Marinagarivorans cellulosilyticus: one gene and its partners. The protein of the gene in region 1 binds, or shares a complex with, the protein of each later gene. Links are inferred from orthologs where the notes say so. Each region holds a gene or a part of one and is shown in the gene's direction. Other genes may lie near its edges. The genes, in order: dnaX, dnaN, holA and MARGE09_RS18905.

Region 1 (7,330 bases):
ACCACAGTGATGATCTGTAAAAAGCCCGCTGCGCGTATGGGCGATAGCACCGCGCATGGCGGCAAAATTGTGGTCGGCTGCCCTACTGTATTGATTGGGGGGTAATTGGTCAGCTGGGAATGTGGTTACTGTGCTGTAATGCTTCGTTGTTCTAGAGCGCGTAACCGTTCGGCTATGGTGGGCCAGTGTTTGAGCCAACAACAGTTATGGTCGCTGTCGATTAGATTCAGCTCCGCAAGAGGGTCGTTGCTGAGGGCTTGTTTTATGAGTGTTGGCGGAATATTGCGATCATTTTCGCCAGCATAGTGCCACCGAAATACCGTGCTAGATAGCGGTAATTGTCTACTGGGGTTTGATGACTCCTTCAGTGGAAGGAAGTTGTGATGCTTGGTCCAAGCGTCAGGGTCTATGTTGCCGGCTAGGGTGACAATACCCGCTATGTCCTTGCGTTTTTGTGCAATAAGCATGGCTAAAGTGCCGCCCCCGCTGTGGCCAATCAATACTAAGGGCTTGTGCCCATACTGTTGCTGAATTTGGTTTAGCGCGTCATTTAATACTTCGGCCACTTGTTGGTTGTAGCGGGCGCTGGTCCACCAGTAGGGTTCACAGGGGGCTGGTGGTACTGATGTAAACCCGTAGCATGGGCGCTCTAGGTATACGCTATCTTGCGGTGTTGCCATCATAAGTTTAAGCGTAAGTTTTTGTCGGCTAGTGGGGTTGCTGCTTTGAATGTATCCGCGCTTCCAGGGGCGGCCATCGCCTTCTAGGTAAATATATCGCCAGCCAGGGGCTTGGTTAGTGTATTGGCTGTACGTAAAAAGCGGCGGAAAATTGTCGACAGCGAATTGCTCGATAGCGCAATGATCACACTTTAGCGTGCTACACCCTGTTATAACGCAAAAGTGAAATGTCATGCAGAACCAATAGCGCGCAGAGGTTAGAAGCTTCATAGTATTCGTGTGAATATAAAGACGTAAGTATCCTAACAGATAAATGAGTGATCGAAGGGGATGCGACCATTGTGTTTTTAGGTTAAAGTTCGGCCCCGTAAATACGCATTAGTGTTTGGATGTCGGCTTTGGCGTTGTATTTAGAACGTGCCTAATAGCTGACGGTTATCATTAATCGTATCTCACCGTGATTATCAATACACATCACTGTTTTAGCCAAAGGAGAGTCATGCGTTATGCCTAGGTTACCCCGCTTACAGATAGCGGATATCCCTCAGCATATTGTCCAGGTAGGGCACAACGGTTTATCGTGTTTTTTCGATGATGAAGATTATGAGTTTTATTTACAGAGCTTAAAGTCTGCCGCCGAGCAATATAACGTGAATGTTCACGCTTATGTTTTGCTACCCAATATGATACAAATTGTCGCAACACCCAAGATGGCTAATGGCGTTTCGTCATTAATGCAGTCCTTGGGGCGCCGCTATGTTCAATATGTAAACCACCGTTATAAGCGCTCGGGTACGCTTTGGGATGGGCGCTATAAGTCTAGCTTGATTGACAGTGCTTCCTATTTGCTGAGCTGTTATCGTTACGTCGAGCTCAAGCCCATGTACAAAGGGTTATGCGACTCCCTGAATGACTATCCGTGGTCGAGTTTTCGCCATCATGCGGGCCTAGAGCATAGCCCGCTTATAATCGATCACCGCCTTTATGATGCCTTAGGTGAAACGCGAGTTGAGCGTTGCCAAGAGTATCGACGCTTATTTCGTTATGATTTTGATCAACGTTTATCTCAATATATTGCCGAAACGATTAAGCTTGGGCATGTGTTAGGTGGTGATGCGTTTAAAGATAAAATCGAGCAAGTTGCGAACCAGCGTGTAAGACCGCTTAAGCGGGGGCGACCGCGCAAAGATGCGGAAGAGCTAAATGATGACATGGCTGATGACGCGGCTAAGACCGAGCCTGTTATTACCGACCCAAATATGCCAGTAATAAAACCAACACTGGCAGCTTCTGCGCAATGGCCTTTAAAAAGCTAGTATCGACTCAGGCAATGAGCTTCATTGCCTGATATTCACGCTTTGCTATAACCCCTTTCGTAACTCCGCTATAATGCCCCGTTGTTTTGACTTCTAATTTTTAACCGTGCGTAGCTATTGTGTACGCATTAGGGTGAGCGAGTGAGCTATCAGGTATTGGCCCGGAAGTGGCGGCCGCGTATTTTTCGTGAAATGGTTGGGCAAGAGCACGTCTTAAAGGCGCTCATTAATGCGCTTGATCATAATCGTTTGCATCACGCTTATTTGTTTACCGGGACGCGCGGTGTCGGTAAAACGACTATTGCACGGATTCTGGCAAAGTGCCTTAACTGTGAAACAGGCGTAAGCTCCGAGCCTTGTGGCCAGTGCCCGTCTTGTATGGAGATCGCCGAGGGGCGCTTTGTCGACCTTATTGAAGTCGATGCAGCCTCGCGTACACGGGTTGAAGACACCCGCGAGCTACTCGACAACGTTCAGTACGCGCCAACGCGTGGTCGCTATAAGATCTACCTGATCGATGAGGTGCACATGCTGTCTACGCACAGCTTTAATGCACTGCTTAAAACTTTAGAAGAGCCGCCCGAGCACGTTAAATTCTTGCTGGCAACAACAGACCCGCAAAAATTGCCGGTAACGATATTGTCGCGTTGTTTACAGTTTAATTTAAAAAACATGTCGCCCGAGCGCATAGTGGATCACTTGCAATTCGTTTTAGGCGAAGAGGTTATTCCTTGTGAAGATGCTGCCTTGTGGCAGCTGGCGCGTTCGGCGGACGGCAGTATGCGGGATGCGCTTAGCCTAACCGACCAAGCTATTGCGTTTGGTGGTGGCAAGGTGTCCGATGCTGATGTCATTGCCATGCTTGGCACCATCGACCATAAGTTAATCGAAAAACTTGTACGTGCGCTCATTCATGGTAGCGGACCAGAGGTATTAACCGCTGTCGCTGAGTTTTCTGAGCACGCCCCAGATTACTATGGCGCACTGGGTGAGTTAATTACTTTTTTGCACCGCCTTGCAATTGCGCAGGCCATGCCGGAAGCGCTGGACAATAGCTACGGCGATCGCCAAACCATTTTAGAATTGTGCCAATTGTTACCGCCCGAAGATGTACAGCTTTTTTACCAGACAGCTTTAATCGGGCGCAGAGATTTACATTTATCGCCAGATCCGCGTTCGGGTTTAGAGATGACACTGCTGCGCATGTTAGCGTTTAAGCCACAAGGCGTGGCCGATGTGCCTACGCAAACGCTTGCGCGCACTGCCGCTCAGACAGAGGCGCCGGCTGCAGCGGTACCCCATGAACCCGCACCGCCAGAAGCGACCCCTGCTCAAGATATACCGCCAGCGGTTTTACCTTCAGCGGCTCCAGAGCCTCGTCAGCAAGTCGTCGAGCGGCAACCTGTCACAGCACCGCCGGTTGAGGCCACTCCCCCGTGGGAGAACCAACAGGCGCCCGCTCCAACGGCACAACCCAACACGTTAAAAGCCAACGCGGTAACAGAAAGTCCAGAGGTCGCCGATACCGCAAAAAAGTCCCTTGAGGCGCTATTGAATGCGCCTGAATTATCGGGATTAAAACCAGCCTCGCAAATTGCTTCGCCGCCGCCTAAACCCGCTGAGTCACAAGTTGTGCCGGTTCAGGCTCCTGCCGAGGCACCTCGAGACCCTCTAAGCGTTAAGCCCGAGCACTGGCTTTCGGTGTACCATAGTTTGGGAGTGAAAGGGGTTTTGCAAAGCACTGTGGCTAACTGTGCTTTAGTGAATTGCGAAGACGGGCACTTTTTCTTTTGTTTAGATCAAAACAAAGGCGCATTGTTTGATGATTCGCATAAGCAGCGCTTTAATGATTTGCTCAACGATTATTTTCAGACTCCGGTTAAGGTCCATATCGAGCTGGCTGCAATCACGTCAGATATGATCACGCCGGCTATTGATGCTGAAAATAGACGCCAGCAAGCGCTGGCCGAAGCAATTAATAAAATGCAGCGCGAGCCCTTTGTGCAAGATTTACAGGCCCATTTTAGTGCCGTGCTGGATGTAGAGTCAGTTAAGGTGCACTAGCTCGCTAGTGTTTTTAATGAACCCCTTCAATTAAAGGTGTAGCCACTATGAATGGTCTTGGTGACATGATGAAACAACTGCAGGGAATGCAGTCGCAAATGCAAGAAAACATGGAAAAAATGCAGGAAGAACTCAGCAGGCTTGAGATTAACGGTAGCGCCGGCGCTGGCTTGGTTACTGTCACTATGAATGGGCGCCATGATGTGAAAAGTGTGAGTATTGATCAGTCGTTAATGACTGAGGATAAAGAAATGCTAGAAGACCTGTTAGCGGCTGCGGTGAACGATTGTGTACGAAAAGTCGAAGCCGAAAACAAAAGCCGGATGGGGAACTTAGCGGGCGGTATGCAAATGCCCCCGGGTTTCAAAATGCCTTTTTAATGTGCGACATGTTTTGTTACTCGGAGTTTTTTGGTGTATAGCCCTTTAATTAGTCAGCTGATTGAATCTTTACGGGTGTTGCCTGGTGTAGGGCCGAAGTCTGCTCAGCGCATGGCTTTGCAGTTGCTAGAGCGAAATCAATCGGGTGCTTTGCGCTTGGCTGGTGCTTTAACGCAGGCTTGCGAAAAGGTTGGGCGTTGCGAAAGCTGTCGCACATTGACCGAAGAGACCGTGTGCAGCCTTTGTAAAAGTACGCGTCGCGATGCCAGCTTGCTATGCATAGTTGAGATGCCTGCCGATGTTTTTGCTTTAGAGCAATCGGGCACTTTCTCGGGTAAGTATTTTGTCCTTATGGGTAAGCTTTCACCGCTAGATGGTATTGGCCCCAAAGAGTTGGGTTTAGAGCAATTAGCGCATCGCTTTGCCGTTGGCGAAATTGACGAAGTGATTATAGCGACCAACCCAACAATGGAAGGCGAGGCCACAGCACATTACATTGCTGAAATGGCGAAACAACACAAACTGAAAGTATCACGTATTGCCCACGGGGTTCCTTTGGGTGGTGAACTCGAGTTTATTGATGGCGGAACTTTGGCGCACGCCTTAGCTAGCCGAAGAGAAATTTAATGGATGATGTACCTGTAAGTCCTGGCTCATTATTGCGCCAGAGCATTATTTTTATTAATGATGATGAAACCTTAGCCAATTATTGCAGCACTTGGTTGCAATGCCGTTTGTTGGCCGTTGATACCGAGTTTATGCGGGTTGATACCTATTACCCAATCGCGGCGTTAATTCAGGTTAATGATGGCAATGCCAACTATCTGATCGACCCTTTGGATATTACCGATTGGCAACCTTTGGCTAGTGTTTTAGCTTCTGATGACGTTATTAAAGCTTTTCACGCCTGCTCAGAAGACCTCGATGTTTTTAATACGCTACTTGGTGTATTACCCAATAAATTGTTTGATACCCAAGCTGCAGCGGCTTTGCTAGGTATTGGTGCTAGCGTAGGTTATGCAAATTTAGTCAATGAGTGTTTACAGGTAGAACTGCCAAAAGGCGAAACGCGATCCAATTGGCTAGCTAGGCCATTAAGTGATGCGCAAAATTTATACGCGGCACTGGATGTAGATTATTTATTTGAACTCACCGTGCTGCTTGAGCAGCGCTTGGCGGCTAAAGAGCGGCAAGCATGGGTGTATGAAGAAAGCCAAGCGATTATTGATAATTATATTGCGAATGCAGACCCGTCTAGTGGGTTCTATAAATCCAATAATACATGGCGCTTGAACGCACAAGACCTTATCGTGGCAAAGCAGCTATTCGATTGGCGCGAAATTACCGCGCGAGAGCGCAATATACCGCGTACCCGCATTTTAAAGGATGCTCAGCTCTTTGAAGTTATTCAACGAAAACCGAATGCGCTTGCTCAGTTAAAAGCTTTGGGTTTTCACGATAGTGCCATTCGAAAGTTTGGCAAAGCCATTTTGAGCTTACTTGACCCTGCCGAAAATTCATCGGCTGTTGAATTAAAAGCTTCGCAAAAACCACTGACTAAGGCTCAGCGCGAGCGCGTAAAAGGGTTAAAGGAAACTGTAAATTCTATTGCCGAGCAATATGGTATCGCACCTGAAATTCTTGCCCGTAAAGCGGATTATCAAATGGTGGCAAGAACTACTCCGGCTGATAGCCGAGATGTGGATGCCTTGCTCACTTGCCTGCAAGGGTGGCGAAAACAATTCTTTGAAAGTATATCTCTATGACGCAAAAAATAATTTGTGATATTTACCGTAGTGCGAAGAAAGACGGCCTGTATTTATATGTGCCTAAATTGAAAGGTTTAGCCGATGTGCCAGAAGCGCTGCTTGATATGTTTGGCCAACCGCAACTGGCTTTTTCGATGGTGCTAACACCGCAGAAGCAGTTGGTAAAAGAAGACATTACTAAAGTGCTGGCGGCGTTGAATGAAAAAGGCTACTTTTTACAGTTACCACCTGTGAATGAGGATGATTATATGCAGGCGGTTAACCAGCACAATAGTAAGCTTGCGAAGTGACCCAGCCTAACACTGAATCCAAATTTTGGTGGCGCCAAGGCTTAGATGCCTTAAACAGCGACCAATGGGAACAGCTATGTGATGGTTGCGGTTTGTGTTGCTTACACAAGCTCGAAGACGAAGAAACCGGTGAATATCACTACACAAGTTTGGCGTGCGATTTGTTAAATACGACGTCTTGTGAGTGTGGCGATTATGAAAACCGTACTGAGCGGGTGCCTGAGTGTCTTAAATTAACCCAGCAGAATTATCATCAAGCCCTACCTTGGCTGCCAAATAGCTGTGCTTACAAGCGTGTAGCGCAAGGCCTAGATCTGCCACGCTGGCATCACCTTCGGGCGGGGGGAAAAGCGCTAATGCATAAACACGGTTTATCTGTAAGTGGCAAAGTACAGCATGCTGCAGGTATTGATGAAGATGATTACCAAGAGTATGTCTTGCAGTGGGTCGATGGGGAATAAATATGAATAATGATATTGTTGAATTGCAGCAGCGGCTGGCCTTTCAGGAAGACGCTATTGCAAAGCTGAGCGATCATATCGCTCTACAAGATCGTGATTTATTAGAGGCCAAGCAGCATATACAGATATTACGCGAGAAGTTTTTAGAGTTATCTGATGAGTTTGAACAGATAGCGCCGGCTAATGGCAACGAGCGTCCACCGCATTATTAATGGGTTTTTAATTATGTTTACAGCATCGGAACATTTACATGGTTGGTTAGTTTATGGCGGCGGCGCTGTACTGGGCCTTTTGTGCTGGTGGTATTTATTGATCAAACTTCCTGTTAAGCCTATTCGGTCACTATTATTTGGCGCTATGGTTGGGGCTT
Region 2 (7,111 bases), 1.3 Mb from region 1 along the record:
GGTAAGGAGCGTTCGCAAGAAGAATTCTTCCATACGTTTAATGCGCTATTGGAAGGTGGCCAGCAGATTATTCTCACTTGTGACCGCTACCCCAAAGAAATTAACGGTTTAGAAGAGCGCTTAAAATCGCGTTTTGGCTGGGGCTTAACGGTGGCTATCGAGCCGCCCGAACTCGAAACCCGGGTGGCGATTCTTAAAACCAAAGCAGACCAAGCACAAATGCTGTTGCCTAATGATGCGGCCTTTTTTATTGCGCAGCGCATTCGCTCTAATGTACGTGAGCTAGAAGGCACTCTGAAGCGTGTTATTGCGCACGCCCAGTTCACAGCAAGGCCTATTAGTATTGACCTTGTCAGGGAGGCTCTAAAAGACCTGCTGGCCCTGCAAGATCGTTTGGTGAGTATTGATAATATCCAGCGGGTGGTTGCCGAGTACTACAAGATTAAAGTGTCCGATTTACACTCTAAGCGTCGTAGTCGCTCTGTTGCGCGGCCTCGCCAAGTGGCAATGTACTTAGCTAAAGATCTCACTAACCATAGCTTGCCTGAAATTGGCGAAAGCTTTGGTGGCCGAGACCACACCACAGTGCTACACGCTTGCCGTAAAATTAAAGAGCTGCTGGAAGAAGATGCGGATATAGCAGAAGATGTTAAAAATCTATTGCGCACGCTCACGACCTAAGCCCGAAACTAAAGAATTAAACCTTTAAAGAGATCTCATCATGCAATTTTCTATCGCACGTGATGCCTTGTTAAAACCGTTGCAATTAGTCGCGGGGGTTGTTGAGCGCCGGCAAACAATGCCAGTGCTGGCCAATGTTTTGTTAGTGTTAGAAGACGACCACCTATCCTTAACCGGTACCGATTTAGAAGTAGAAATCGTTGGCCGCGTTAAAGTAGAGCAGGTTGCCGAAACCGGTGAGATCACCGTACCCGCTAAAAAGTTTTTAGATATCTGCAAAAACTTACCCGATGGCTCAACTATCGACTTCACCTTAGAAGATCAAAAGGTCAATGTGTTCTGTGGCAAAAGCCGCTTTAACCTTAGCACCTTGCCAGCCAGTGAATTCCCGGCCGTAGAGCCAGGCGCAGACGACTTAGTTTTTAATACTCAACAAAAAGAGATTAAACGCCTAATCGAGCGCACCGGTTTTGCAATGGCGCAACAAGATGTCCGCTATTACCTTAACGGCATGTTGTGGGAGCTACGCAGCGGTTCTTTGCGCGCTGTAGCAACAGATGGCCACCGTTTAGCCATGTGTACCCGTGCGGTAAACGTAGAGTTTGACGATGTTAAGCAGGCCATATTGCCACGCAAAGGTGTTGTGGAGTTATCCCGTTTATTGAACGAGCCAGAAGGCAGTGTTCAGCTAGTATTAGGGGCTACTCATATTCGTGCACATACCGCCGACTTTACTTTTACATCCAAGTTAGTCGACGGTAAATTCCCAGATTACGAGCGTGTATTACCGCGCAACGGCGATAAAATTGTAATGGGCGAGCGTGAAGCGCTACGCCAAGCATTTACCCGCACAGCTATTTTGGCTAACGAAAAGTACCGCGGTGTACGCTTTGTACTAACGAGCGGCATGCTAACGGTAACTGCAAATAACCCAGAGCAAGAAGAAGCCGAAGAGCAAATATCGGTTGATTACGAAGGCGGTGATCTCGAAGTTGGCTTTAACGTAAGCTACCTTCAAGATGTTTCGAGTGTTATCGACTCCGACAAAATGAAGATGACCCTGTCTGATACCAACAGTAGTGTATTGATAGAAGATCCAGAAAACACAGATTCGGTATACGTTGTTATGCCTATGCGCCTTTAGTTATCCAATTTTTAACGGCTTATTGTCCTATTTACTTTCTTGGCAAAGCTAAGCTGCGGCTTAGTTTTACCAAGAAGGCCTCCTCTTATAGTCATACCTACCAATGCCCATTACTCAACTAAAGATCAACGGCGTTAGAAATCTTACCAATGTCGAGCTTGAGTTATCTGAGGGGTTTAACTTTTTCTATGGTGAAAACGGCTCCGGCAAAACCTCTTTATTAGAGGCTATAAGCTTGCTGGCGCATGGCCGTTCGTTCAGAACAGTTAATTATCGCCAGCTTATCCAGCACGAACAGCCCCACATGTCTGTTTTTGCTGAGGTGGCTCAACAGTCTGGTATAGCGAGTAAGGTTGGAGTGCTCAGGCCGCAAAGAGGACAATCGACGTTTAAAATTGATGGTTCACCAGTATATTCATCTGCTAGCTTAGCTTCATTGCTACCTTTGCAGGTTATTAACTCTAAGTCTTTCGACTTGCTGGATGGCCCGCGAAAGGTTCGCCGGGGAATGTTTGATTGGCTTGTGTTTCACGTGAAACATGAGTTCAGTGTTTTGTGGCGAGATTACACAAAGGCAGTAAAGCAGCGCAATAGCCTGCTACGACGTGATAAAATAAGCGGTTATGAGCTTGCTCCATGGGATATAGAGCTAAATCGTTTAGGTATTAGTATTGATGCATTAAGGCAAGAATGTTTACAGCCGTTCTTGGATAAGGTGGATACTCTGATACCCGACATAAATTTACCCAAAGAGTATCGCGTAGATATTGAGTATCAGCGGGGCTGGACAGAAGGTCAAACGTTAAGTGAGGCCTTAACAGAGAGTTACGCAAAGGATCGAAAGTACGGTTATACCACCTGTGGTGCGCATAAAAGTGAGTTAAAAGTTTTAATTAATAAGCAAGCAGCGGCAGAGGTTCTATCGCGTGGGCAGCAAAAGTCGCTGATTGCGGCTTTCATGTTTGCGGAATTACAAATATTCCAGCAACTAATGAATAAACCCAGTGTTTTACTTATTGATGATTTACCGGCTGAACTGGATCAGCAGCATATACAGTGCCTAGCTAATTGGTTGTTAGACTTAGATACACAGGTCTTTGTTACAGGCATATATGCTGAAGATATGGATAGGCTAAAGAATAAAATGAATAATAAACCTTGCAAGGTGTTTCACGTGAAACATGGCGAGATTAACGAGTGTAACCCCTAACACCTGAGGGAGAACGCCATCATGGCAGAACAACAAGATTACGATTCGTCCAGTATTAAAGTCCTTAAAGGGCTTGATGCAGTACGCAAGCGCCCCGGTATGTATATTGGCGATACAGATGACGGTACAGGCTTACACCATATGGTGTTTGAGGTCGTCGATAACTCAATTGATGAGGCGTTAGCGGGGCATTGTTCAGAAATTCGTGTCGTTATTCACCCTGATGATGCCATTAGTGTTTCTGATAATGGCCGTGGTATTCCTACTGAAATGCACGAAGAGGGTGTATCAGCCGCAGAAGTTATTATGACTGTACTGCATGCTGGTGGTAAGTTTGACGATAACACCTATAAGGTCTCTGGTGGCTTACACGGTGTGGGTGTATCGGTAGTTAATGCCCTGTCAGAAACTTTACGCTTAACGATTCGCCGCCAAGGTCAAGTGTTTGAGCAAACCTATCACCACGGTGTTCCTGCAAAGCCTTTGGAAGTTATTGGCGAAACAGACCAGCAGGGCACCAAGATATACTTCAAACCGTCTGATCAGACGTTCACAAATATCGAATTTCACTACGAAATACTGGCAAAACGCCTGCGTGAACTCTCGTTTCTTAATTCTGGTGTTCGCATCGTATTACACGATGAGCGTACAGGTAAGGAAGAAGCATTTGAGTACGAAGGTGGTTTGGCGGCCTTTGTTGATTACTTAAACCAAAATAAATCGACAATAAACAAGGTTGTTCACTTCACTAAAATGCATGACGACGGTGTAGCCGTAGAGGTTGCGCTACAGTGGAACGATACCTTCACTGAAAACATCTTCTGTTATACCAATAATATTCCGCAGCGCGATGGTGGTACTCACTTAGCGGGCTTTCGCAGTGCGTTAACACGCTGCTTGAATAGCTATATTGAATCTGAAGGTTTTGCTAAAAAAGAAAAAGTTGCCACAACTGGTGACGACGCCCGTGAAGGCCTTACTGCTATCGTTTCGGTAAAAGTCCCAGACCCTAAATTCTCCTCGCAAACTAAAGATAAACTGGTTTCAAGCGAAGTAAAAACCGCTGTAGAGCAGGAAATGGGCGCAGCGTTTAACGAATTTTTATTAGAAAACCCACAAGAAGCCAAGCTTATTGTTGGCAAAATGATGGAAGCTGCCCGCGCTAGGGAAGCCGCCAGAAAGGCCCGTGACCTTACCCGCCGTAAAGGTGTGCTCGATATAGCAGGCTTGCCTGGTAAGCTTGCAGACTGCCAAGAAAAAGATCCAAGCCTTTCAGAAATATACTTAGTGGAAGGGGACTCAGCCGGTGGTAGTGCCAAACAAGGCCGCGACCGCAGAACCCAAGCCATCTTGCCGTTAAAAGGTAAAATTCTTAACGTAGAAAAAGCCCGCTTCGATAAAATGCTATCGTCTGCAGAAGTCGGTACGCTTATTACGGCATTGGGTTGTGGTATCGGAGCGCAAGAATTTAACCCCGATAAACTGCGTTACCACAGCATTATCATCATGACGGATGCTGACGTGGATGGTTCTCACATCCGAACGCTATTATTGACCTTCTTCTTCCGTCAAATGCGCGAGCTAGTAGAGCGCGGCCATGTGTTTATTGCACAGCCACCGCTGTATAAAATCAGTAAGGGTAAACAAGAGCAATACCTAAAAGACGAGGCCGCACTTGAGCAGTTTTTAACGAATGCCGCTATCGAGTCTGTAGAGCTTCATGTTGCTGAAGATACTCCTGCTGTGCCGGGTGAACAACTAGAGACCTTAGTGGTGGAATTCCGTAAGACAATGGCAGTTATCGACCGCTTATCCAGAGTCTATCCACAGGAAATCCTCGAGTTACTCGTACACTCTAAAGCCTTAAACGCCGAGGAATTAAGCGATTCTTCAGCGGTAGAAGCTTGGGTTAGCGTTATTCAAGAAGGCCTTACCCCTATTAATGCTGCTAGTAAAACTCACACTTACAACCTAACAGTACAAGAAGATAAAGAGCGCAATATCTTTATCCCTGTATTGAATACCATGGCGCACGGTTTAGCGGAAGATACGCGTTTTGGTTTAGAGTTTTTTGAATCGCCCGATTACAAAAACATGCTTAAGCTGGGTGAGTTACTAGATGGTTTATTGGAAGACACTGCCTATGTTAGCCGTGGCGAGCGTAAACAGCCTGTAGCTAACTTTAAGCAAGCCCTAGAGTGGATTATGGCGGAGTCTAAGCGTGGTTATAACATTCAGCGTTATAAAGGGCTGGGTGAGATGAACCCCGAGCAATTATGGGAAACCACAATGGACCCAGAATGCCGTCGTATGTTGCAAGTAACGATTGAAGATGCCATCGGTGCAGACCAAATATTCACTTGCCTTATGGGCGACCATGTGGAACCGCGTCGTGAATTTATCGAAACTAACGCATTAAATGTTTCTAATTTGGATGTTTAATCGATTTTAGTTTTTTGAAACCCAAGCCCGTAGCGTTAAAAAACGCTGCGGGTTTTTTTATGCCTAAAACAAAACGGCAAATATTTTCACGTTGTTCCTTAGTAATTATTTCTGAATCCTTTCACGGTTAATGAAAATCCCGAGAGCGAACCGCGAGGTTTTCTAACAGGCCAGTGCAGTCTTCTAAACGCCCTGCGATTACATGGGTTACATCGCCTTGGCGTTCTAACCGCCCAGTAATTATTAAACATTTAGCCCCCAGTAACGCCTGCCGAAAAACACTTTGTGTGTTCTTCCATACCACCACATTGGTATTGCCTGTTTCATCCTCTAGCGTTAAAAATACAGTGCCCTTAGCGGTGCCTGGGCGTTGGCGGCCGGTGACAATACCTGCAACACGCACGAAGCCACCGTGATTAATGCTGCTAAGCTCTGCAAATGATTTACAGCGGCGTATGCTTGGCTGGTTGCGTAATAGCGCCATCGGGTGGCGGCGTAAACTAAAGCCAAGCATTTGGTAGTCAGCTTGAATATGCTGTGCTTCGGCGACTGTGGGTAATATATGGTCTGCATCATTGCTGTGAGAATAAAATAAATCGTCTGCGCTTTGGCTCAATGCCCCGCTTTGCCACAGTGCTTTTTGTCGATTACCGGTAATACTGGCTAAGGCATCCGCTTTAGCTAGGCGTTCTATATCCGCCGATGTTAAGCCGGTTAATTGTTTAAATGCGCTAAGGCTATTAAATAAATGTTCAGGTCGCGCAGCAATTATTTTTTTAGCGCTAACTTCGCTAAAACCTTTTATTTTTAAAAACCCCAGACGTACAGCCCAGCCTTTTTGGTAGGGCACCACTTGATGGGACCAGTCACTAAAATTAGCATCGACCGGTAAAAAGCGAATACGGTGGCGAATACCATCTTGAATTAATTGTGAGGGCGAATAAAAGCCCATTGGCTGGCTATTCAATAATGCGCAATAAAAGGCCTCGGGGTAGTGGCGTTTCACCCAAGCAGAGGCATAACATAAAAGCGCAAAACTGGCAGAGTGTGACTCTGGGAATCCGTAGCCGCCAAAGCCTTTTATTTGATTAAATAAACGCTCGGCATAATCGCGGCTGTAACCGTTGTTTAGCATGCCCTCGATAAAACGCGTTTCAAATTGTAGCAAGCGGCCGTTTTTACCAAAGCTGGCCATGGCCCTGCGCAATTGGTCGGCTTGGCCGCCACTAAAACCCGCTGCCACCATCGCTAAGCGAATGGCTTGCTCCTGAAATATCGGTACACCCAAAGTGGGCTTTAATACCGCTGCAACAGCATCGTTTTCGTAAACAACAGGCTCTAGTTTATTGCGGCGCCGAATATACGGGTGCACCATATCGCCTTGAATAGGGCCGGGCCTGACAATGGCAATTTGAATCACCAGATCATAAAAACATTTGGGCTTAAGCCGTGGCAGCATGGCCATTTGCGCACGGGATTCGACTTGAAAAACGCCAACACTATCGCCAATTGATAACATGTTATATGTGTGTGAGTCGTCTTTTGGAATATGGTGTAATTGCATTGCTGGCGCTATTGGGCCGATGCCATTAATGGGCAGGCGAAGCTTATCGATGTAACTTAATGATAAACGC
Region 3 (7,314 bases), 520 kb from region 1 along the record:
AGCACCCCATCGCACTAGAGCTGGCCAAAACCAATGCCGAGCTAGCCGCCTTTATCGAAGCCTGCAAAGTGCAATCGGTCAGCGAAGCCGACATGGCCACCATGGAGAAAAAAGGCTTTGATACCGGCATTACCGCTGCCCACCCCATTACCGGCGAGCCCGTTAGCGTTTGGGTAGCCAACTACGTATTGATGGATTACGGCTCCGGTGCCGTTATGGCTGTGCCCGCACACGACGAGCGCGATTACGAATTTGCCAAAAAGTACAACCTTGCCATTAACCAAGTGATCGCCCCTAGCGACAGTACCGAAATCAACTTGGCCGAAGCCGCATTTACCGACAAAGGCGTACTGGTTAACTCGGGCGAATTCGATGGCCTCGATTTTAACGGCGCCTTTACCGCCATCGTGCAAACCTTAGAGGCCGCCAACAAAGGCCGCGCCACCACCAATTACCGCTTGCGCGATTGGGGCGTTTCGCGCCAGCGCTACTGGGGCACCCCCATCCCCATCTTTAATTTAGCCGCCGGTGGCGAAATTCCCGTACCGGCGCACAAGCTGCCTATATTGCTACCCGAAGAAGTCGAAATGGACGGCGTGCAATCGCCCATTAAAGCCGACCCCGAATGGCGCAAAGGCAATATCGACGGCCAAGCAGGCGAGCACGAAACCGATACCTTCGATACCTTTATGGAATCTAGCTGGTACTACGCGCGCTACACCAGCCCCAATGCCGATAGCATGCTAGACCCCGACAAAGCCAATTACTGGCTACCGGTGGACCAATATGTCGGCGGTATCGAACACGCCATTTTGCACTTGTTGTATGCCCGTTTTTTCCACAAACTCATGCGCGATGAAGGCCTAGTAAACTGCGACGAGCCTTTCGACCGCCTGCTGTGCCAAGGCATGGTAAACGCCGAATCCTTCTTTATTAAAGAAGGCGGTCGCACCGAGTGGATAGCCCCCGCCGATGTCCGCGTTGAGCGCGACGAAAAAGGCAAAATGATCAACGCCTTCCATGCCGAAACCGAGCAACCGCTAGAATTTGGCGGCGTGATCAAAATGAGCAAATCGAAAAACAACGGGGTAGACCCAGAGTACGTGGTGCGCGAATACGGCGCCGATACCATTCGCCTATTCAGCATGTTTGCCGCACCACCAGAGCAAAGCCTAGAGTGGACAGATTCCGGCGTAGAAGGCGCCAGCCGCTTTATTAAAAAACTATGGCGCGCCGTACACCTACATTTGGAAGCTGGTGAACCCGGCCCGCTTACGGTAGATGCGCTAACGACCACGCATACCGATTTGCGCCGCAAAACGCACGAAACCATCAACAAAGTCAGCGATGATTTTGGCCGCCGCCAAACGTTTAATACCGCCATTGCCGCCGTTATGGAATTGCTAAACGACGTCAGCCGCAACGCCGACCGCGCCACACCACTGGGCTTAGCGGTAGAGCGCGAGGCGCTAGAATCCGCCGTGGTTATGCTTGCGCCGATTATCCCCCATGCCTGCCATGCACTCTGGCAAGGCTTAGGGCACGGCAGCAATTTGCTGGATGCACCTTGGCCCAAAGTGGACGAAGCCGCCCTAGTGCGTGCAAGCGTAACGATTGTGGTACAGGTTAATGGCAAAGTGCGCAGCAAGCTCGAACTACCGGCCGATGTCAGCAAAGGCGACGCCGAAAAAGCCGCTATGGCCGACGAAAACGTTATGCGTTTTATCGACGATAAAACCGTGCGCAAAGTGATCGTAGTGCCTGGCAAGCTGGTTAATATCGTCGCCAACTAAAGCGCCGCCCGCCTTGCACCTAGGTGCAAGGCGCATTCACTACAATCAGTATTGCCTGCCACCCGCTACTCGAGACCCGCTAACCATGCCCTCAGCCACGCCGCGTTTAACATCACTTCGGTTTGCCTTAATCGGCTTATTGGCCCTCACCATTACCGCTTGTGGCTGGCAACTTCGCGGCTTTAATAAAGGGCAATTGCCGCCAGAGCTCGCCTTAAAAACCGCCGACCCTTACGCCGCAATTGCTCGCCAACTGCAGCAAACCTTGGTACGCCGCGGCGTAAAAATTACCCCCAGCGCACCACTCACGCTCTGGTTAGATACCGAAGAGCTCGAAAAGCGCACCGTAGCCGTTACCAGTATTGGCGCGGCAGCCCAGTACGAGTTGCGCCTAGAAATTGCCTACAGCTACACCCCCAAAGGCGCGCAGCCTGCATTGCCCACCACCCTAACCACCCAGCGGGTATACGACTTTATTCCCGGCACCAACTTAGCCAAAGCCGAAGAGCAGCAAACCCTCGTCAAAGAAATGCGGCAAGAACTCATCAACCGCATTTTGCTGCAAAGCATGAGCCATACAAACACCCTAACAGTGCCAGCACAAAGCACCCAAAGCACCAGCGCCCACACGAGCAGCAGCCATGGCACGCATTAATGCAGAACAACTGCAAAACCACTGCAGCAGCCCGTTACTGCCGGTTTACTTTATCACCGGCGACGAACCGCTATTAGTGCAAGAATCCTGCGACATGCTGCGCCAAGCCGCCCGCACACAAGGCTTTAGCGAGCGCGAGCTGTACCACACCGACGCCAACCTCGACTGGCAACAACTGCTGCAAAGCGCCAACAGCATGAGCCTGTTCGCCGAGCGCAAAATTATCGAGGTGCGCAGCCACACCGCCAAACCCAACGATGCCGCCAAACAAGCACTGCTGGAATACTGTAAAAACCCAAGCCCAGACACCCTGCTAATACTGGTCTTCCCCAAAATTGACCGCGCCACGCAAAACGCCAAATGGTTTAAAGCCGTCGATAGCGTGGGCGGCACACTGCAAATATGGCCTATTAGCCCCAAGTTTTTCCCGCGCTGGGTCGATTTGCGCTTAAAGTCTGAAGGCTTGCGTGCCAGCAGCGATGCCGTAGGCATACTCGCCAGCAAAGTCGAAGGCAACCTACTGGCTTGCGTACAAGAAATTCAAAAACTTAAGCTCGTTAGCGACGATGGCGTGATTGACGGCCGCACTATGGCCAATGCCGTCGTCGACAGCGCCCGTTACGATATCTTCACCCTAGTAGACCGCGCCACCGGTGGCGATGCACGCGCCGCCACACGTACACTGCAAGGCCTGCGCGAAGAAGGCACCGAAGCCACCATTATTTTATGGGCGCTATCGCGCGAAATTCGCGCCCTCAATGCACTACTGTTTACCAAGCAAAGCGGTGGCAGCATTGAAAGCGTGGCTAAACAACACGGTATTTTCGACAAACGCATACCCTTAGTACGCCAAGCCTTGGGCCGCTTAAAAGCGGGCCAACTGCGCCTGCTATTACGCCAGTGCGCGCTGGCCGACCGCGCCATTAAGGGCGCCAGTAAACAAGATGCTTGGGGCTTAATTAACGACATTACATTAATGCTTTCTGGCGTGCGTGCTTTGTCCACAAAAGCGCTTCAGCAACAGCTTAATCAGTAAAGGTTTATTTCGGCATAAAAAGCTGGCGCCATAAAATATAATTGTCTTTGCGAACATATGCGCCACACCACTTTGCGCCGCGTCAATAACGGCGGCCCTTGGCGCCAGTTGTCCACAGAAATACCCACAATTTACACACAATTTTCCCCCTGCTTCCTCCAGTTGCAACTTTGCCCAAACCGCATTATCTTGTAGCCCGATACAGCACGACCCCCAACATATGGTGTTTTGCTCAGTTTTGGCGCGCTATTTTGTACACATCTCGTACATTTTTTAGTGCGCCGGTAAAGCACTGTCGTTCGGCACTACAAAATGACATTTTTTTAGGTCACGTTAGACCGACGCACACTCGAATAATTAGCCGCCACAATACAAGCACAAGTACAGCGCACCTTAGGAGATACCCATGCAAACAGATGCAGATTCAACACCGGCCGCCCCCCAAAAAGGCGCTCCAACAACGCCAGCTACAGCACCCTCTAATATGGCTGCCAATGCACCTGGGCAATTGCGTGTTATTAAGCGCAACGGCACTGTCGTACCTTACAACGACGACCAAATCAGCATCGCGATGACTAAAGCCTTTTTGGCCGTTGAAGGCGGTGTTGCCGCTGCTTCTAGCCGTATTCACGAAACGGTAGAAAAGCTCACCAATCAAATTAGCTCTACCTTCCGCCGTCGTATGCCATCGGGTGGCACTATCCACATCGAAGAAATTCAAGACCAAGTAGAACTAATCCTAATGCGCGCCGGCGAGCACAAAGTGGCCCGCGATTACGTTATTTACCGTACCGAGCGCGCCAAACTGCGCGAAGCGCAAAAGAATTTAAGCCGCACCGAATTCAAATACCCCGATGTTAACGTTAAGCAAGCCGATGGCTCTTTATTACCATTGGATGTGATTCGCTTAAACACCTTGGTCACCGAAGCCTGCGCCGGCCTTAGCCACACTGAGCCTAGCGCCATTCTTACCGAAGCCATGCGCAACCTTTACGACGGCGTAACCGAAGACGACGTAAACACCGCATTGGTAATTTCTTCACGCACACTGGTAGAGCGCGAGCCAGAATACACTTACGCTACCTCGCGCTTATTGCTCGACAAATTACGCTGCGAAGCCCTGCGCTTTTTAGGCGTGGCCGATAAAGCCACCCAAAGCGAAATGGGTAAGTTTTACTGCGAAGCCCTACCGGCTTACATCGAAAAAGGCGTAGAGCTAGAGCTATTATCACCCGCGCTTAAAGAATTTGACCTCGACTTACTGGGCAAAGCCATTATTGCCGAGCGCGATTTGCAATTTACCTACTTAGGTTTGCAAACCCTGTACGACCGCTACTTTATTCACAGCGACGGCGTGCGCATTGAATTGCCGCAAATTTTCTTTATGCGTGTAGCCATGGGCCTTGCCGAGCGCGAAGAAGAAAAGAACGAGCGCGCCATCGAGTTTTACCGCTTGCTTAGCTCGTTCGACTACATGTGCTCTACACCTACCTTGTTTAACGCTGGCACCTTGCGCCCGCAGTTATCCTCTTGTTACCTCACCACCGTGCCCGACGACCTACACGGCATTTACGGCGCTATTCAAGATAATGCCATGCTCAGTAAGTTTGCCGGCGGCTTAGGTAACGACTGGACGCCAGTACGCTCGCTAGGCGCTTACATCAAAGGCACCAACGGTAAATCACAAGGTGTTGTGCCTTTCCTTAAAGTGGCTAACGATACCGCTGTTGCGGTTAACCAAGGCGGCAAGCGCAAAGGCGCTGTGTGTGCTTACTTAGAAACTTGGCACTTGGATATTGAAGAATTCCTAGAGCTGCGTAAAAACACCGGCGACGACCGCCGCCGTACCCACGATATGAACACCGCTAACTGGGTACCCGATTTGTTCATGAAGCGCATGTTCGAAGATAAAGAATGGACGCTGTTCTCGCCACACGACGCACCCGACCTACACGATTTATTCGGCAAAGCCTTCGAAGAGCGCTACGAAGAGTACGAGCAAATGGCGGCCGAAGGTAAAATCCGTTTGTTCAAAACCGTGCGTGCACTCGACTTGTGGCGCAAAATGTTGGGCATGCTGTTTGAAACAGGCCACCCGTGGATCACCTTTAAAGACGCCTGTAACTTGCGTAGCCCGCAGCAACACGCCGGCGTTATTCACTCGTCTAACTTGTGTACCGAAATTACCCTTAATACCAAAGCCGACGAAGAAATTGCCGTGTGTAACTTGGGCTCGGTTAACTTGGCGCAGCACGTGGAAGATGGCAAGCTAAACAAAGCTAAAGTGGCCGCTACCATTAAAACCGCTGTGCGCATGCTCGATAACGTTATCGACATTAACTACTACAGTGTACCGGCTGCCCGCACCAGTAACATGCGCCACCGCCCTGTAGGCATGGGCATTATGGGCTTCCAAGATGCCCTGTATAAGCAGCACATTGCCTACAGCAGTAAAGAGGCCGTGCAGTTCGCCGACGAGTCTATGGAGCTTATCAGCTACCACGCCATCGAGGCTTCTAGCGAGCTAGCCGCCGAGCGCGGCAGCTATGGCACCTACGATGGTTCTTTGTGGAGCAAGGGCATTCTGCCTATCGATTCCATCAAAATCCTTGAGGAAAACCGTGGCGAGCAGTTCATCGAAATGAACCACGACACCACGCTCGATTGGGACACTCTGCGCGAAAAAGTAAAAACCCAAGGCATGCGTAACTCTAACGTAATGGCTATTGCTCCTACGGCAACCATTGCGAACATTACCGGTGTTAGCCAGTCTATCGAGCCTACGTACCAAAACTTGTATGTTAAATCGAACCTTTCTGGCGAGTTCACCGTGGTTAACCCTTACCTTGTGCGCGACTTAAAAGAGCGCGGCTTGTGGGATAACGTGATGATTAACGATCTTAAGTACTACGAAGGTTCGTTACAAAAAATCGACCGTGTACCGGAAGATTTAAAAGTAATGTACGCCACAGCCTTTGAGGTAGAGCCACGCTGGTTGGTAGATGCCGCAAGCCGTCGCCAAAAGTGGATCGATCAAGCGCAAAGCTTAAACTTGTACATCGCTGGCGCCAGCGGTAAAAAACTAGACGTTACCTACCGCATGGCATGGTACAGCGGCCTTAAAACCACTTACTATTTGCGCGCCTTGGCCGCTTCTAGCACCGAGAAGTCCACGGTAGAGCGCGGCAGCCACAACAAGGTGGCCTCCGGTGATGAGACCAACGTAATGGCCAGCGGCCCCGCCGCAGTGCCACAGGCATGTTCGCTGGATGATCCTGATTGTGAGGCTTGTCAGTAGGATCTGACGAAGGGGCTCGATATCGAAAGGTATCGGGCCTTTTTTTCAGCTGGATATTTAACTTGGGATGTTTTTTTGTGGAGTGGATCATGGGCTGGTTGAGATTAGATCGCCCTTCGCACGGCCGCCCCACCCTAACTTTCTGGGCACGCTTTGAATACATCCCTGTACGCTCTGCGTCGGCGTCCTGCCTCCGACGGCCCTGAAAATTAGGGTGGGGCTTATTAAATTAAACTTAGAGTTTCGAAAACATAACCAATACCAAAAACCCGCCAAGATTGAGGATAAAAATAATGATCTCAAAAGAATACCTAGACGAAGAGCGGGTCAAACTCTGGAAAGAAGTCGAAATTATAAAAAGCGACTTGAAAACTTTAAGTGATGAAATTTCAAAACGCCCCCCTGAACTAGAAGCTGAAGCAAGACAGGCAGCAAAAAAAACATCTGAATACAGGAACAGAGCGCTTGACGCTAAAGAAGCAGCTGAGTTAGCACTAGGTCAAATTAAAAAAATAAGCCTAGCAACAAAAGA
Region 4 (7,132 bases), 3.4 Mb from region 1 along the record:
GTTTGCCGTAGAGTATTAGCTTTTTTGTAACGAGTGACCTCATGTTCGACTCTTTGCAGGCCCTGCCTGCGGATCCTATTCTTGGGCTAATGCAGCTCTACCGTAACGATGCCCACCCTCAAAAGGTTGATTTGGGGGTAGGTGTTTATAAAAATGACGCTGGCCAAACGCCAGTAATGGCGGCGGTAAAGGCTGCCGAAGTGCAATTGCTGGCGCAGCAAAATAGTAAAACCTATGTTGGCCCGGCAGGTAATGAGGCTTTTGTGGCCTTGATGAAACAGCTGACATTTGGTGAGTGCTTATCTTCGGTGGATGATCGTTTAGCCGCAGTGCAAACGCCTGGCGGATGTGGCGCTTTAAAAGTTGCGGCAGAGCTTATTAAAACGGCATCGCCTACTGCGGCCATCTGGGTGAGTAGCCCAACATGGGGGAATCATATTCCTTTATTGGGGAATGCTGGCTTACAGCTGAGGGAATACCCCTATTTAAGCCAGTGCCAAACGCAGCTCGATTGGCCAGCGATGCAGGCGGCGATGGATCAGGTAAAGGCTGGTGATGTTGTGTTGCTGCACGGTAGTTGCCATAACCCAACCGGAGTGGATTTAACACTCGCACAATGGCAGTGGCTAGCCGATAAGGCGCTGGAGAAGGGCTTTATCCCTTTTGTCGACATGGCTTATCAAGGCTTTGGTGATGGCATTGAAGAGGATGCTGCAGGTTTGCGCTATATGGCTAGTGTATTGCCAGAGCTGCTCTTGGCTGTATCGTGCTCCAAAAATTTTGGTTTATACCGCGAGCGCGTTGGCATGGTTGTGGCCATGTGTCCAAGTGGCGGTGCATCGGTAGCGGCAACAACGCATATGCTGAGTATTGTGCGAGGTATTTACTCGATGCCTCCGGATCATGGCGCAGCAATTGTTGCGCACTTGTTAGCAAATGGTGCATTAGCCAACGAGTGGCGTGCGGAGCTTGATTCCATGCGGTTGCGCATCCAGCAACTGCGCTGTCAATTTGCCGATACGATGGCGGCTTTAGGTTATCCAGAGTTTCAATTTGTGGCAAACCAAAAAGGCATGTTTTCCTATTTGGGAATATCGCAACCACAGGTGACATGGTTGGCAGAGCAGAAAAGTATTTATCTTTTGAGTAGTTCTAGGGCTAGTATTGCCGGTTTGAGTCGCGATAACCTCGATTATGTTTGTCATTCACTAGCACAATCTATTACTGTAGCCGGCTGAGTTTTGTTCAAAGTGTGAGTTAGGAGTGGTGAGGAGGTCTCACTTTTTGCTGGTGTTAGCATCGTTGAGTGCTTGCTTTGGTCTCCAGATCCACTAAAGTGGAGTTATACATGGAAGTTGTTGAAAGAAATGCATTGCTAATATATGCATCAATACGTTCGCCCAAGGTGCTGAATGTCTGATACCACAGTTAAAGTACATGTTTCTGAGCTACGCGTTGGCATGTACATTTCTAGGCTTGATCGTGAATGGCTTGATACGCCGTTTTTGATGCAGGGCTTTTACATCGAGTCTGTCGATGATGTGAATACTGTGTGCCAGTACTGTGAAAACGTATGGGTGGATGTTACTCGCAAAGCAAAAGCCAGTGATAGCAGCTCTAATGCGCCAACGGCCTTTGCTAATGGTAATGCTAAATATCCCCATCAAGCCGATGTGTACCAAGAGCATCGCCGCAGTACTGGCTTCTTTGGTCAAGCTCGTACGCTGACTAAATCTTTACTCGACGATATTCAGCTTGGCGGCGCAATTAATACCGACGCCGCTAAGGCAACGGTGAATGAATGCGTGCAATCGGTTATTCGCCACCCTGACGCATTAATGTGGATGACGCGCCTGCGCAATGAGAGCGAATATACGGCAGAGCATTGTTTAAATGTGTGCATTCTCGCTGTGGCATTTGGTCGTCATCTAGGGCTCACCGAAGAAGAGCTGCAGCAAATAGGTTTGTGTGGTTTATTGCACGATGTCGGCAAAATGCGTGTGCCGCCCCAGGTGCTTAACAAGCCTGAGCGCCTCACCCCTAAAGAAATGCGCATGATGATGGCGCATACCATCCATGGTCGCAATTTATTGTTGAGTGCTGGTAATATCTATACGGGCGCTATTGATGTTGCCTATAGCCACCACGAGCGCGTTGATGGCACCGGGTACCCGCGAAAGCTTCCGGGCGAGGGTATTTCGCTTTTCTCGAAAATAATCGCAATTGTCGATGCCTACGATGCGATGACAGCCGATCGTTGTTATCAGCGAGCCAGAACCTCAACCGATGCCCTAAAAGTTATTTACCAAGAGCGCGGCAAGCAATTTGACGAGAAATTAGCCTTAGCTTTTCTTGAAACCGTGGGCCTATACCCGCCGGGTAGTATTGTGGAGCTTGTCTCTGGCCAAATTGGCATAGTCATAGAAGCAAGCCAAAAATATCGTCATTTGCCCTGCGTATCGGTTATTTTAAATGCTAGCCATAAGCATTTGGAAAAACCTGAAATGCATAACCTCTCCCTAATTGAAACCGAAGAATTGAGTAAAGATTACTTAATTCGCCGTGTTCACCCCGACGGTTCCTTTGGAATATCACTGCGCGATTTTCAAGAGCAAGGTCTTTTAAAATATACGGGCAGTTAGTCTCACTTCTTTTGCTGCTACTTTGTATTTTGTAATTATTCAGCCATAAAAAAACATTGCTCACTCGGAGGGCTGATTGATTGTTTTCTAAGCATTCGCGCGCCGGGCCTTACAGGGATTGTAAGGGGGAGAAAGCGCAGGAGCACGCTTTCCAGAGCGAGTGCATAGCGGCCATGGATGGCTTGAGTGGCCTAGAGAATGATCAATCTAGTGCTCAATTTCGTAGGTGGCTGAATAGTTACTGTATTTTTTGCGTTAAGTCAGTTTTTGTATAAAGCTCTCGAAGTCGGATGCATGGCTGACGTGCATGGGCTCTGCCGTTATTGGGTGGTCAAAGACAATTTTGGTTGCGTGCAGCAATAGTCGGGGTGCGCGCAGGTGCGAGCCTTCTATATTGTAGAGGTTGTCCCCGAGTATTGGGTGGCCAAGCTCTAAACAGTGGACGCGCAGTTGATGAGAGCGGCCAGTAATTGGCGATAGCTCGACAAGTGATGCGTTGACTTGCTCAAAGTAAGTTTTAACGGCGTACAGGGTTGTTGCTGGTTTGCCCTCGTCAAAGCACACTTTTTGTTTTGGCCGGTTTGGCCAGTCGCAAATAAGTGGAAGCTCCACTTGGCCTTCATCCTTTATGGGCTTGCCGTGAATAATGGCGTGGTAAGTTTTATGGACTTTGCGCTGTTCAAATAAGTGCCCCATAGCCTTTTGGCTAGCATGGCTTTTCGCAAAAATCATAATGCCAGATGTCGCCATATCCAGCCTGTGTACAACGCGCGCATTGGCATTGTAGCTTAGCGCTTGTGCGTGAAGACAGTTGGGCTCTGTTCTTCCGGGTACGCTTAATAGGCCTTCTGGTTTGTTGAGTATTAGCAGGTGTTCGTCTTCAAAAATAATATCTAATGCAGGCATAGGGTTGATGGTCTTTTGAATATAGAGGAGCATTCTAGCGTAGGCCGTGTAATAAACCTTGCGCTTGGCATTATCGCAAGAAAGCAGCGGCGCTGGTATGCTGCCCCTTATTATTGATTGCGGCACTGTTGCGGCATTTTAGGCGCTGTTAAGGTTGAGTTTTTATGAGTTCCCCATCTGCTGTGGTTTTTGCCCAGCCGCCATACCCTTGGTTTTATGATTATTGGCAGCAATTTGTTGCGCAGGTGAATAGCCAACGCTTACCGCATGCGGTATTGCTAAAAAGTATTGATGGTATGGGAACGCGAGCTTTGGCGATGGCTATGGCCCAGTTTTTATTGTGCCGCGCGCCAGCAGAGGCGCAATCGTGCGGGCGCTGCCGTGGCTGTGAACTAGTGGCCGCAGGTTCGCACCCAGACTTTGCCTTTTTAGAACCCGAAGAGGGCAGCCATGTTATTAAAATAGCCCAAGTGCGTGAGCTTTCACGAGTTGTTGCGAATACTGCGCAGCAAGGTGGCCGAAAAGTTATTTTGGTTGCACCGGCCGAAGTCATGAATGTTGAGGCGGCTAACGCGATTTTAAAAAACCTCGAGGAGCCTTCTGGCGATACGGTATTTTTATTGGTTGGTTATCAGGCCGCGCGCATATTACCCACCATTCGCTCGCGTACATCGCAAGTGGCGTTAGCTACACCAAGTTGGAGCGATGCCTTAAGTTGGCTTTCGCGCAACCAAGTAAACCAGCCAGAGGTTATTTTAAAAGCGGCTGGCGGGGCCCCAGTGAAAGCGTTGGAATGGCTTGATGGCAATCAGCTGGATATTCACAACGATATTGCCCAAGCGTTAGCCAAAGGGCTGAATGGCAGCTTATCGCCTATCGATGCGAGTAAAAAGCTGGCCGCGTTTGATCTGCCTGTTGTGTTTGGGGTGGTGTTACAGTGGCTGCAGCGTGCTATTAGGGTAAGTTGCGCTAATGTGCACGATGATTTAGAGGTTGTGGGAATCTTGGCCCAGTTGCTGCCAGTGCATCTATACTCATTACTGGACACGGTGCAAGGGCGAATGGGGCAGTTAAACGCAGGCAGTAACCCTAACAAAGTTTTAGCGTGTGAAGAGCTAATGTTAATTTTGCTAGGTTTTAAAGCCGAGCAGCAGCGCTTGGCGCGCCAAGCCTAGACACTGGCGCCTTAAGCGATTATTGTTCGCAGCAAAATAGGTAAAGGCTTCGTTTGGCGAAGGCTTTACTCGCTGGAATTAACTAAGCCAAACTTCACTACGCAGCAATGCTACCGAATACAGATGTGAAGCGAAATAATAAAAAAGAGGCAAAATTATGCAGGGTATTGGCGGCGCTCGTAACGGCATACTGTCGTTAACCATTCGCGATAAGGCAGTGCTTTACGCGGCTTACATGCCGTTTATTAAGCACGGCGGTTTGTTCATACCGACTAACAAATCCTACAGCTTAGGCGACGAGGTTTTCATGTTGCTTAACCTAATGGACGAGCCCGAGAAAATTCCGGTTGCTGGTAAGGTTATTTGGATCACCCCTAAAGGCGCGCAAGGTAACCGTGCTGCCGGCATTGGTGTTCAGTTCGATGGCGACGATGATACCGCAAACCGCAAAATAGAAACTTACCTAGCGGGCACTTTAGAATCTGATCGCCCCACGCATACGATGTAACAATACATAATCTCGTTTAGAATATATTCCTTTAGTGGCTGTGGTCTTGTTGCTGCAGTTGCTACGTTTCGAAAGGCCGCTTGCGGCCTTTTTTATGTTTTTAGATTCCATTACCAACTTGAGGTGCTCCATGCTTACCGATTCACACTGCCATTTAGACCGGCTAGATCTTTCTAAAAGCGACAAAAGTGTTGAGGTGGCATTGGACCAAGCGCAAGCTCGGGGGGTGAGTCGTTTTTTGTGTGTGTGTATTAGCGACGAAAACCGCAAGGCCGTGCTGGATATTGCCGCTAAACGCGATAATGTTTTTGCCTCGGTAGGTATTCACCCGTGTGATGTGGGTGAGCAAGTGGTTAGCGACGCCACTTTAACCGAGTGGTCTTCAGCACCTAAGGTAGTGGCGCTGGGGGAGTCGGGCTTAGATTATTTCCACAGTACTGATTTTGTGGCTCAGCAAAAGCAGAGTTTTGCCAATCATTTAATCGCGGGCAAAGCGCAAAAATTACCTGTTATTGTGCATACCCGCAACGCTAAAGAAGATACGCTTGCGCTAATTGAAGAGCATGGCTGCCGTGAGGCATCGGGTGTTATGCATTGTTTTACTGAAGATTGGGACATGGCCAAGCGAGCGATGGATCTTAATTTTTATATCTCAATATCGGGTATTGTTACCTTTAAAAATGCCGAAAGCCTACGCGATGTTGTACGCAAAACACCGTTAAATTATTTGTTAGTCGAGACAGACTCGCCCTATTTAGCGCCTATCCCTTATCGCGGAAAGCCCAATATGCCTGCGTATGTGCGTGAAGTGGCTGAATATGTTGCCGATTTAAAGGGGGTTAGTTACGACGCCCTCGCGGAAGTGACAACCGCGAATTTTTTACGTTTATTTAATCGCGCGCAATGAGCCGCTCTGCTTATATTACCCGTGCCGGTTATGAAGCGTTAAATGCCGAGCTTAAGCAGCTATGGAAGGTGGAGCGCCCCGCGGTTACTCAACAAGTGCACGATGCGGCTGCATTAGGAGACCGCAGTGAAAATGCGGATTACATTTATGGCAAAAGGCGCTTGCGCGAAATTGATCGGCGAGTGCGCTATTTAGCGAAACGCTTAGATGTAATTACCGTAGTGGATTACTCCCCCCGGCAAGAAGGTAAGGTATATTTTGGTGCCTATGTTGCGCTGGAAAACGAACGGGGCGAAGTCGCACATTACCGTATCGTCGGCAGTGACGAAATTGATGCGCACTCTATTTGTATCTCTGTTGACTCACCAATGGCCAAAGCGCTTATCGGCAAAGCGGTAGATGACGAGATAAGCGTGCGTACACCCACGGGTCTAGCTGAGTGGTGGATTACGGCGATTCAGTATCAGCCGTTCTAGCGTAGGTGCGCCGCGAAAGATTGTGTAGGGTGCACGCAGAGGCTATAAACCTGCCTGTACACCTAAGCTATAACACCCAATATGCACGCTAGTGCAGCTGATACACAATTTTTCCTGCCAATAATTGCTCGCAACTTACTGTTATAAAAGACTTTTAATCTTAGTGTTGAAAAGGGCGCCATGTTTTTTGGGGCGGCTGGTTGCGCATCTGAGTTATGGTGATATAGTTGCATATAACACCGGTTGACGGCAACGCCAGAAGCGGTAGCTATTTAAACAATTATTTACACCTCAAAGGGGAAGACTATGAAATTTATGCCAGTAGTTATCGGAGTGTTGTTAGCGTGGGTAATGGTGATTTGTACGCAAACGGCATTAGCAGAAGATGTTATAGAGCGTACGGTTGCCATCAGTGATGTTACTCAGTTGCAAATTGAAGGGGATGGCTCCTTAGTGTTGCGCATAGGTGAAGCGCCGCAACTGAAAATGACAGCGGCAAAATCGCAGCTCGATAAAAT

What was found.
Region 2: the proteins of dnaX (region 1) and dnaN are in contact, whole or in part, in a cryo-EM structure (PDB 8GIZ), measured with the Escherichia coli proteins. The link is inferred for Marinagarivorans cellulosilyticus from one-to-one orthologs.
Region 3: the proteins of dnaX (region 1) and holA are in contact, whole or in part, in a cryo-EM structure (PDB 8GIZ), measured with the Escherichia coli proteins. The link is inferred for Marinagarivorans cellulosilyticus from one-to-one orthologs.
Region 4: the proteins of dnaX (region 1) and MARGE09_RS18905 are in contact, whole or in part, in a cryo-EM structure (PDB 8GIZ), measured with the Escherichia coli proteins. The link is inferred for Marinagarivorans cellulosilyticus from one-to-one orthologs.

Annotation. Positions count from the first base shown.
Region 1 is NZ_AP023086.1:1,257,470-1,264,799, forward strand. Bases 1,607-4,598 are described here. They hold dnaX (DNA polymerase III subunit gamma/tau), read left to right. Parts: upstream 1,607-2,137; coding sequence 2,138-4,060; downstream 4,061-4,598. Other genes in these bases: MARGE09_RS05035 (transposase), read left to right, coding at 1,607-1,996; MARGE09_RS05045 (YbaB/EbfC family nucleoid-associated protein), read left to right, coding at 4,108-4,440; recR (recombination mediator RecR), read left to right, coding at 4,474-4,598. Also shown: MARGE09_RS05025 (PAAR domain-containing protein), read left to right, coding at 1-105; MARGE09_RS05030 (alpha/beta hydrolase), read right to left, coding at 126-950; more of MARGE09_RS05035, read left to right, coding at 1,187-1,606; more of recR, read left to right, coding at 4,599-5,067; rnd (ribonuclease D), read left to right, coding at 5,067-6,206; MARGE09_RS05060 (YcgL domain-containing protein), read left to right, coding at 6,203-6,499; MARGE09_RS05065 (YcgN family cysteine cluster protein), read left to right, coding at 6,496-6,960; MARGE09_RS05070 (SlyX family protein), read left to right, coding at 6,963-7,172; MARGE09_RS05075 (hypothetical protein), read left to right, coding at 7,186-7,330. UniProt on the Escherichia coli protein: Part of the beta sliding clamp loading complex, which hydrolyzes ATP to load the beta clamp onto primed DNA to form the DNA replication pre-initiation complex.
Region 2 is NZ_AP023086.1:1,094-8,204, forward strand. What follows is about bases 1-2,773. They hold dnaN (DNA polymerase III subunit beta), read left to right. Parts: upstream 1-721; coding sequence 722-1,825; downstream 1,826-2,773. Other genes in these bases: recF (DNA replication/repair protein RecF), read left to right, coding at 1,929-2,773. Also shown: more of recF, read left to right, coding at 2,774-3,035; gyrB (DNA topoisomerase (ATP-hydrolyzing) subunit B), read left to right, coding at 3,057-5,477; MARGE09_RS00025 (error-prone DNA polymerase), read right to left, coding at 5,605-7,111. UniProt on the Escherichia coli protein: Confers DNA tethering and processivity to DNA polymerases and other proteins. Acts as a clamp, forming a ring around DNA (a reaction catalyzed by the clamp-loading complex) which diffuses in an ATP-independent manner freely and bidirectionally along dsDNA.
Region 3 is NZ_AP023086.1:1,780,589-1,787,902, reverse strand. What follows is about bases 1,484-4,459. They hold holA (DNA polymerase III subunit delta), read left to right. Parts: upstream 1,484-2,434; coding sequence 2,435-3,484; downstream 3,485-4,459. Other genes in these bases: MARGE09_RS07090 (ribonucleoside-diphosphate reductase subunit alpha), read left to right, coding at 3,891-4,459; MARGE09_RS07100 (LPS-assembly lipoprotein LptE), read left to right, coding at 1,879-2,448; leuS (leucine--tRNA ligase), read left to right, coding at 1,484-1,793. In the rest of the region: more of leuS, read left to right, coding at 1-1,483; more of MARGE09_RS07090, read left to right, coding at 4,460-6,782; MARGE09_RS07085 (hypothetical protein), read left to right, coding at 7,076-7,314. UniProt on the Escherichia coli protein: Part of the beta sliding clamp loading complex, which hydrolyzes ATP to load the beta clamp onto primed DNA to form the DNA replication pre-initiation complex.
Region 4 is NZ_AP023086.1:4,622,904-4,630,035, reverse strand. The notes cover bases 2,924-5,717. They hold MARGE09_RS18905 (DNA polymerase III subunit delta'), read left to right. Parts: upstream 2,924-3,712; coding sequence 3,713-4,723; downstream 4,724-5,717. Other genes in these bases: MARGE09_RS18895 (TatD family hydrolase), read left to right, coding at 5,362-5,717; MARGE09_RS18900 (PilZ domain-containing protein), read left to right, coding at 4,881-5,231; MARGE09_RS18910 (RluA family pseudouridine synthase), read right to left, coding at 2,924-3,581. Outside these bases: MARGE09_RS18920 (amino acid aminotransferase), read left to right, coding at 42-1,238; MARGE09_RS18915 (cyclic di-GMP phosphodiesterase), read left to right, coding at 1,413-2,642; more of MARGE09_RS18910, read right to left, coding at 2,898-2,923; more of MARGE09_RS18895, read left to right, coding at 5,718-6,138; transcription elongation factor GreB, read left to right, coding at 6,135-6,614; MARGE09_RS18885 (head GIN domain-containing protein), read left to right, coding at 6,921-7,132. UniProt on the Escherichia coli protein: Part of the beta sliding clamp loading complex, which hydrolyzes ATP to load the beta clamp onto primed DNA to form the DNA replication pre-initiation complex.